2 regions of the Streptomyces lancefieldiae genome follow, and region 1 is predicted to be linked to the other one. Evidence: riboswitches for the same ligand, from Rfam matches in the RefSeq annotation. Region 1 holds a riboswitch; the other holds the start of a gene.

Region 1 (4,182 bases):
GGTGCGCTCCAGGGCCTCCGCGACCGCCTCGTCGTCGGCCGCCGACGCCGGGGCCCAGGCACGGCGGTGCGGGATCCGGCCGAGGCGGACGACGTCCCGGACGGTCAGGTCGACCTGGGTGTCCGCCTGCTGCTCGACCACGGCCACACGCCGGGCCACGTCCCGGCGACCCACACGGTCCAGCGGGCGGCCGTCGAGGGTGACGACGCCCCCGGCCGGGGCGAGGACGCCGGCGAGCAGCCGCAGCAGGGTGGACTTGCCGGAGCCGTTGGGGCCGAGCAGGCCGGTCGTGGCGCCGGGCCCCGGGCTCAGGCTGACGCCGTCCAGGATCAGCCGTCCACCGGCGGCGCGGGAGACCCGCTCGGCGCTCAGGGTCATCGTGCCCTCCGGGTGCGGTGGAGCACGAGCACGAAGGCGGGTACGCCGATCAGCGAGGTCACCACGCCCACCGGGACCTCCTGGGGTTCGAGGAGGGTACGGGCCAGGGTGTCGACCCACACCAGGAACACCGCCCCGGCGAGCGCGCAGACCGGCAGCAGCCGGACGTGCCCGGGGCCGGTCAGTGCCCGTACGGCGTGCGGCAGTACGAGGCCCACGAAGCCGATGGCGCCGGCCGCGGCGACCAGGGCCGCGGTGAGCAGGGCGGTGGCACACAGCAGCACCAGCCGGGTACGGGCGACGTGGACGCCGAGGGTGGCCGCCGCGTCCTGACCGAACGCGAAGGCGTCCAGCGTCCGGCCGTACCCGAGGCACACGGCCAGGACCGGCACCAGGACCGCCATGGCGGTCCATACGTCCGTCCAGCCGGCGCCGCCGAGCGAGCCGAGCAGCCAGAACAGCACGCCGCGGGTGGTCTCGGCGTCGGCCGCGGTCATCACCACGAAGGAGGTGAGCGCGGAGAACAGCTGCATCGCCGCCACGCCCGCGAGCACCACCCGGTCCGTGGTGCCGCCGAGGCTGTGGCTGAGCAGCATCACCAGCGCGAACGAGCACACCGCCCCGATGAAGGCGCCACCCGACACGGACAGCGCACCGCCGCCCACGCCGAGCACGACGACCAGGACGGCACCGGTCGAGGCGCCGGAGGAGACACCCAGCACGAAGGGATCGGCGAGCGGGTTGCGCAGCAGGGACTGGAGCACGGCCCCGCAGACGGCGAGTCCGGCGCCGCACACCGCCGCGAGGAGGGTGCGGGGCAGCCGCAGGTCCCAGACGATGCCGTCACGGATCGGCGTGACGTCCGCGGCGCCGGTGCCGCCGAGGTGGGCGGCGACCACGGACCACACCTCGCCGACGCCGATGTCCGCCGGGCCGATGGTGACGGCCACGGCCACGGAGGCGCACAGGGCGACGATTCCGGCCCCCGCCCACACGAGGTGGCCGCGGCCGGTCGCGCGTATGCCGGAGGTCACTTGGCGAGCCCGTAGGAGCGCAGCGCCGCCGCGAGCTTCTCCACGCCCTCGACGGTGCGGACGGTGGGGTTCATGGCCTGTCCGCTGAGCAGCACGTACCGCTTCTTCCTGACGGCGGTCATGTTCCTGGTGACGGGGTCGGTCTCCAGGAACTCGATCTTCTTCGCGGCCGTCTCGGCGGTCTGGGACTTGCGGGTGAGGTCGCCGACGACCAGGACGTCGGGGTCGCGGTCGGCGACGGTCTCCCAGCCGACCTGCGGCCATTCCTCGTGGGTGTCGTCCATGACGTTCCGCGCGCCGACCGCCCGGGTCATGACTCCGGGGGCGCCGCAGCAGCCCGCCAGATAGGGCGAGGTGGAGTTGGCGAACCAGTACATGAGGGTGACGCCGGAGGCGTCGATGCCCGCGGTCGCCTTGTCGATCCGGGCCTTGAGGTCGGCGACCAGCTCCTCGCCGCGCTGCTCGACGTCGAAGGCCCGGGCCAGGTCGCGGATTTCGGCGTAGACGGTGTCCATGGTCAGTGGCTCGCCGCGGCTGCCGTCGCCGTCGCCGCTGTTGTCCTTGCCGGCGCAGTCGGACGGGGACAGGTAGGCCGGCACGCCCAGTTCGGCGAACCGCTCACGTGTGGCCACGCCGCCGGTGCCGAGGGTGGAGGCGAAGGAGGCGGCGACGAAGTCGGGTTCGGCGTCCAGGACCGTCTCGAAGGACGGCATGTCGTCGGCGAGCCGGGGCACGTCGGCGTTCGCCTTCTCCAGGCCCTTCATGACCGGGTCGGTCCAGGTGGCGGTGCCCACCATGCGGTCCTCGAGGCCGAGCGAGAGCAGGATCTCCGTGGTGCCCTGGTTGAGGGAGACCGCCCGCCGGGGCGGTGCGGTGATCTTCAGGTGCTGCCCGCAGTCACTGAGGGTGCGGGGATAACCGGCCGCCGTCGCCCCCGCCGCGGCGGAGTCGGCGGCGGGTCCCCCGGAGCCGCAGGCGGAGGCCAGCAGGGCGCCGGACACCAGCAGGACGGGGCCGCGGAACGAACGGCGGGAGCGGAGGAAAGAGAGGGAGCGGAGGACGCGGCGGAAGCGGAGGGAGCCGCGAGGGCGGCGGGAGCCGACGGGGCGCGCTGCGGGCAAGGAAGATCCTCTGGCGTCGAGGGCTCATACGCGAAGCCCGTTCGTACGGTGCGGCCCGCGCCGTACGCGGGCGCGGGTGCCAGCAGGTCTTCGGACTCGGGATCGACCGGACGGGACGCCTTCCCGGACGGCTTGTGCCGCCCAGTGGCCCGTGTCCCGCCCGTCCCCCTCACCGCTGCGCGTCAGTTCCGGATTCTCACCGGATTCCCTGACCCACCAGGTGGGTTCGACTGGCTCCCGCAAGCTACCACAGGGTCACCTCGCCTCCGGGGGGCGGCCGACCGTCCGCGGCCGACGGACGTCCTGGCGTTGCTCACAGGGGCGTCGCGGCGCGGAGGATGAGGAACATGGTGACGGCGGCGTTCGCGGACGACATCGCCGACACGGCGGTTCCGGCGGCCGCCGCCCACGCCGCCAGGCCCACGGAGGTGAACACCGAGGGCCAGGTGCGGACCGCCGGCGCGGGGCCCAGCAGGGCGGCCACCCGGCGCGGCACCGGGCCGGGCGCCGCGAGACCGGCGAGGGTGGCGACCGGGGTGCCCCGCGAGACGAGGGCCGCCTTGCCGATCGCGGTCGCCACCGCGCGGCGGTTGCCGATCGCCCGGGCGGCCGCCTCGTCCGCCCACCGCTCCGCCGTGTAGGCCACGGCGGTCCGCAGGGGCCTCAGGAACGGGTTGGCCAGCGCGGCGAGCCGGACGGCGAGCAGGAAGCGGTGGTGCCGGGCGGCGAGATGGGCCCGCTCGTGGGCGAACAGTGCGCGCCGCTCGGCCGGTTCGAGGCAGTCGAGCAGGGCCGTGCTCACCACCACACGGTCCCGGTGTCCGCCGGGCAGCGCGTACGCGTAGGGCACCTCGTCCGGCAGTACGGCCACCCCGGTGCCCGGCAGCCCGGCCAGCGCGCGGTGGGCACGGCGACGCACCCTGCCGTGCCGCCACAGGGCCCGCGCCGAGGCCACGACCACCGCGCACAGCGCCGGGATCGCCGCCTTGCCGACGATCTCGTCGTACGGCACCGCCGCCCGGACCTCGGGATCCGACCAGCCGTCGGGCAGTGGGTTGCCCGGCAGCTGCGCGGTGCCCACCACCATCACCAGGGCCAGGCAGACGGTGCTGCACAGGGCCATCACGGCGGCCACGGCGGTGAGCAGTCCGGTCGCCGTCCGCGGGTGCAGATGCTGTTCCGCCAGCCGGGCGATCGGCCATGCCGTCAACGGCAGGACCAGTGGCAGGAAGACGAAGACCCCCATGAGTCGTCAGTCTTCCCCCGCGTCACTTGCGTGACCCAGGAGTTCGCGCAGCAGCCGCTCGTCGTCGGGGTCGAGGCCGGTGACGAAGCTGGCCAGCACCGCTTCCCGGTCGCTCTCGGCATCCAGGACCTTGCGCATCTTCCGCGCGGCCAGGCCCGCCTGATCCGAGGCGGGTGTCCAGGCGAAGGACCGGCCCGCGCGCTCGCGGCCGACCGCCCCCTTCTCCAGCAGCCGGGTCAGGATCGTGATCACCGTGGTGTAGGCGAGGTCGCCCCCCAGTCGCTCCTGTACCCAGCCGGCCGTCGCGGGGCCGTCCGCCTCGCACAGCGCCGACAGCACCAGCGCCTCCAGCTCGCCCTGGCCCCGCCGCCGCGGACGCCGGTGATCCGTCACGGCCCGCCTC
Region 2 (4,182 bases), on a different contig from region 1:
CCCGAGCCCGTCGACGTGCCCGGCGCGCGACTCGACGTCGTCCTCGATGTGCTCGCCGAGGAGCTGGAAGCCACCGCAGACGCCGAGGACGGGCCGCTGCTCGGCGGCCCTCCGGACGAGGGCGTCGGCCAGGCCCCGCTCCCGCAGCCACTGAAGCGCCCGGACCGTCCCGCGCGTCCCCGGCACGACCACGAGGTCGGCGTCGGCCAGCTCCTCCGGCCGGTCCACGAACCGCACCACGACGCCCGGTTCGGCGGCGAGCGCGTCCACGTCCGTGAAGTTGGACATCAGCGGGACCGCGCAGACGGCGACCCGCAGCACGTCCTCGCCGACCGGCGGAGCGACGACCGACTCGCGCACCGTTCCCCGCAGGGAGACCCGCAGCCCGTCCTCCTCGTCGATGCCGAGACCGTGCCGGAACGGCAGGACGCCGTACGTCCGCCGCCCGGTGAGGCCGTGCAGCATCTCCAGCCCCGGCTCCAGCAGCGACACGTCGCCCCGGAACTTGTTGACCAGGAACCCGGCCACCAGCGCCTGGTCCTCGGGCGACAGCAGCGCCACCGTGCCGAAGAAGGACGCGAAGACGCCCCCGCGGTCGATGTCGCCGACGACGAGGACGGGGAGCTGGGCGCCCCGGGCGATCCCCATGTTCACGATGTCCGTGCGGCGCAGGTTGATCTCGGCGGGACTGCCCGCCCCCTCGCAGATCACCGCGTCGTACGTGCCCCGCAGTTCGGCCAGGCAGTCGAGCACCGTGCCGAGCAACTGCCGCTGCCGTCCTCCGTGGTAGCCGCGGGCACTCATCTCGCCGACCGGCTTGCCGAGCAGCACGACCTGGCTGCTCCGCTCGCCGCCCGGCTTGAGCAGCACCGGGTTCATCAGCGCGGTCGGCTCGACGCGGCACGCCTGGGCCTGCATCGCCTGCGCCCGCCCGATCTCGGCCCCCTCGCGGGTGACGAAGGAGTTGAGCGACATGTTCTGGGCCTTGAAGGGCGCGACCTTCACGCCCTGGCGCACCAGCCAGCGGCAGATCCCGGCGGTGACGACGCTCTTGCCGGCGTCGGAGGTGGTGCCGGCGACGAGGAGGCCACCGTTCATGACGTACGTCCCTTCCTGCTCACCCGGCGGGCGAGCAGCCGCGCGCCCGCGCACACGCCCAGCGCCAGCCAGCCCACGCGCCGGGACAGCCGTACGGCCCGGTCGATGTCGCCGGAACCTGCCCGGACGGCGCGTCCCGCCGCCCCGTTGAGGACGGGCCGGTGCTCCACCCGCCCGCCGTAGGAGAGCGTTCCGCCGAGCCGCACGCCCAGGGCGCCCGCGAACGACGCCTCCACGGGGCCGGCGTTGGGGCTCGGGTGCCGGCCGGCGTCGGCCCGCCAGGCGCGTACGGCCCCGCGGGGGTCGTCGCCGGCCACCGTCGTCAGAACGGCGGTCAGCCGGGCCCCCGGCCAGCCGGCCAGGTCGTCGAGCCGGGCCGAGGCCCAGCCGTAGCGCCGGTATCGGGCGGACTTGTGGCCGACCATGGCGTCCAGGGTGTTCACGGCCCGGAAGCCGAGCAGCCCGGGCACCCCGGCCACGGCGCCCCACACCAGGGCGCCCACCACCGCGTCCGAGGTGTTCTCGGCGACGGACTCCACGACCGCCCGGGCGATCCCGTCGGCGTCCAGCGCCTGCGGGTCCCGCCCGCACAGGTGCGGCAGCCGGGCCCGGGCCGCCTCGACGTCCCCGGTCTCCAGGGCCCGCCCGATGGCACGCGCCTCGCGGGCGAGCGAGGTGCCGCCGACGACCGCCCAGGTGGCGGCGCCGGTCAGCGCGACGGAGGCGGCGGGGGAGCGGCGCACGGCTTGGGCGGCGGCCGTTCCGAGAAGGGCGGCGCCACCGGCGCACACGGCGGTGTGCAGCGCGCCCCAGCCTCGGTGGTCCCGCCACAGCACCCGTTCCACGGCACCGGCGGCACGGCCGAACGCGGCGACCGGGTGTCCGCGGCGCGGGTCGCCGAGGAGGAGGTCACCGAGAAGGCCGGCGGCGGCGCCGTACGCGAAGACGCGTTCGGCTCGCATGGGGCTCAGCCGGTCACGCGGTCAGGGAAGTACCTGGAGCTGAACGTCGATCGGCAGCCGAGCATGGCGTCGTGTCCTCACTCAGGGTGTCCACGCCCTGGTTCGAAGAGACCGGCGGTGAGAGTTCCTGGCTCCCGGGGATCCGCTCCCCGGTCACAGTGGCGGGACCGCGCCGGATTCGCACCGGGCTTCCTCTCCTGCCGCCGTAGATGGCTCCGGAAGTCCACCACGGCCCGCGAACACCCGTCAACCTGGCGTTGACCTGCGGCGGGGGAGTGTGCGAAGGCCCACACACGAGCGGTGTGCGCCGGCACGAAGAGAGGCGGGATGCGGGACGGTTGCAGTCCGTCCCGCACCCCGCCTCACGGGCGTGCGCGGTGGTTCAGGCGACGATCAGGTAGATCCCGTACGCCACCGCCGCCGCGCAGGCCGCGAAGCACGCGTACGCGCCGGTGACCGCGAGGGCCGCGGAGCCGCCTTCGGCCGACGCCCGCTCCTGGCGGGAGAGGCCGACGATGCCGAGGGTGAACAGGCCCACCAGGGCCACGGTGACCACGAGGCTGACCCCGAAGACGGAGCCGAGGGCTGCCCAGTCGATGCTCATGGAGGTTCTCTTCCTTCGTACCGGGGCGCGGGCTCAGACGGTGGTGGCGGCCGACGGGGCCTTGGCGTCGGGCGCCGTGGCGGTGGCGGTGGCGGGGAGGGTGGCGGTGGCGGGGAGGGTGGCCGCCAGTTCCTCGGTCACGCCCGTCGGGGGCGGGGACACGGCGGCCATCGCCGTGGTCACCACGCCGGCCTGCTCGGGCTCGTCGACGTCCACGACGTTGGTGTGGTCGACGACCTCGCGCCGGGAGATCTTCCAGATGGCGGCGCTGGAGGCGATCAGGAAGACCGCGACGAGCGCCGTGCCCCAGTCGCCGAAGCCGCAGACCCACTCGGCCAGCGCGGCGACCAGGGCCGCGGCCGGCAGGGTCAGACCCCAGGCGACGAACATCCGGGTGGCCGTGGACCAGCGCACCACGCCGCCCTTGCGGCCGAGGCCGGCGCCCATCACCGCGCCGGAGACCGAGTGCGTGGTGGAGAGGGAGAAGCCGAGGTGGGAGGAGGCCAGGATGACCGTGGCAGCGCTGGTCTGGGCGGCGAAGCCCTGCTGCGGCTGGAGGTCGGTCAGGCCCTTGCCCATCGTGCGGATGATGCGCCAGCCGCCGAGGTAGGTGCCCAGCGCGATCGCGAGGCCGGCGGACAGGATGACCCACACGGGCGGGTCGGAGTCGGGGGCGAGCGAGCCGCCGGCGACCAGGGCGAGGGTGATGATGCCCATCGTCTTCTGCGCGTCGTTGGTGCCGTGGGCCAGCGAGACCAGGCCTGCGGAGGCGATCTGCCCGGCGCGGTAGCCCTTCGCGGCGGCCTTGCCGTCGGCCTTGCGGCCGAGCGTGTACGTCATCCGCGACGCGAGCATCGCCGCGACGCCCGCGACGATCGGGGCGGCGACGGCCGGCAGCAGCACCTTGGTGACGAGCACGTCGCCGTGGACCGCGCCGACACCCGCCGAGGCGATGGCGGCACCGATCAGACCGCCCATGAGGGCGTGGGAGGAGCTGGACGGGAGACCCACCAGCCAGGTCAGCAGATTCCAGAGGATCGCGCCGACCAGGGCGGCGAAGATGACCTCGGGACGGATGCCGGTCTCGTCGACGAGACCCTTGGAGATCGTGTTGGCGACCTCCACCGAGAGGAAGGCGCCGACAAGGTTCAGAACGGCGGACATGGCCACCGCCACCTTGGGCTTGAGCGCACCGGTCGAAATGGTCGTTGCCATCGCGTTCGCGGTGTCGTGGAAACCGTTCGTGAAATCGAACGCGAGTGCGGTTACCACCACAATCGCGAGGATCAGCGAGAAGCTTTCCATTTACCCAGGCAATCGTTCGAGGTCATTGGCTGGACGAACGTAGGCAACCAGGGTGAACGGAAGGTGAACTGAGCCGGGCTCCACGGTGACCGGAACCGGTGCCGGCGCCTCCCTCTGCGTGCCCGGTCCGATGCTCTCCGGAGACGTGCCTGGCAGGATCACCGCGAGGCCGGTCGGCGGCACGACGACAGGAGGCATGGACTGTGACCGAAT

What was found. Region 1 has a riboswitch for cobalamin ahead of RM812_RS32845 (ABC transporter substrate-binding protein). Riboswitches for the same ligand answer to the same signal wherever they lie in the genome.
Region 2: another riboswitch for cobalamin. It lies ahead of RM812_RS10410 (cobalamin biosynthesis protein); the one in region 1 lies ahead of RM812_RS32845 (ABC transporter substrate-binding protein).

Annotation. Positions count from the first base shown of each region.
Region 1 is NZ_JAVRFH010000049.1:49,823-54,004, reverse strand. Features, by position in the region: gene RM812_RS32855 (ABC transporter ATP-binding protein) at 1-378, opposite strand, end outside; gene RM812_RS32850 (FecCD family ABC transporter permease) at 375-1,373, opposite strand; gene RM812_RS32845 (ABC transporter substrate-binding protein) at 1,409-2,419, opposite strand; cobalamin riboswitch at 2,598-2,783, opposite strand; gene RM812_RS32840 (M56 family metallopeptidase) at 2,847-3,779, opposite strand; gene RM812_RS32835 (BlaI/MecI/CopY family transcriptional regulator) at 3,786-4,172, opposite strand.
Region 2 is NZ_JAVRFH010000008.1:58,809-62,990, reverse strand. Features, by position in the region: gene RM812_RS10415 (cobyric acid synthase) at 1-1,098, opposite strand, end outside; gene RM812_RS10410 (cobalamin biosynthesis protein) at 1,095-2,060, opposite strand; cobalamin riboswitch at 2,163-2,303, opposite strand; gene RM812_RS10405 (hypothetical protein) at 2,443-2,664, opposite strand; gene RM812_RS10400 (inorganic phosphate transporter) at 2,698-3,969, opposite strand; gene RM812_RS10395 (class II aldolase/adducin family protein) at 4,173-4,182, shown strand, end outside.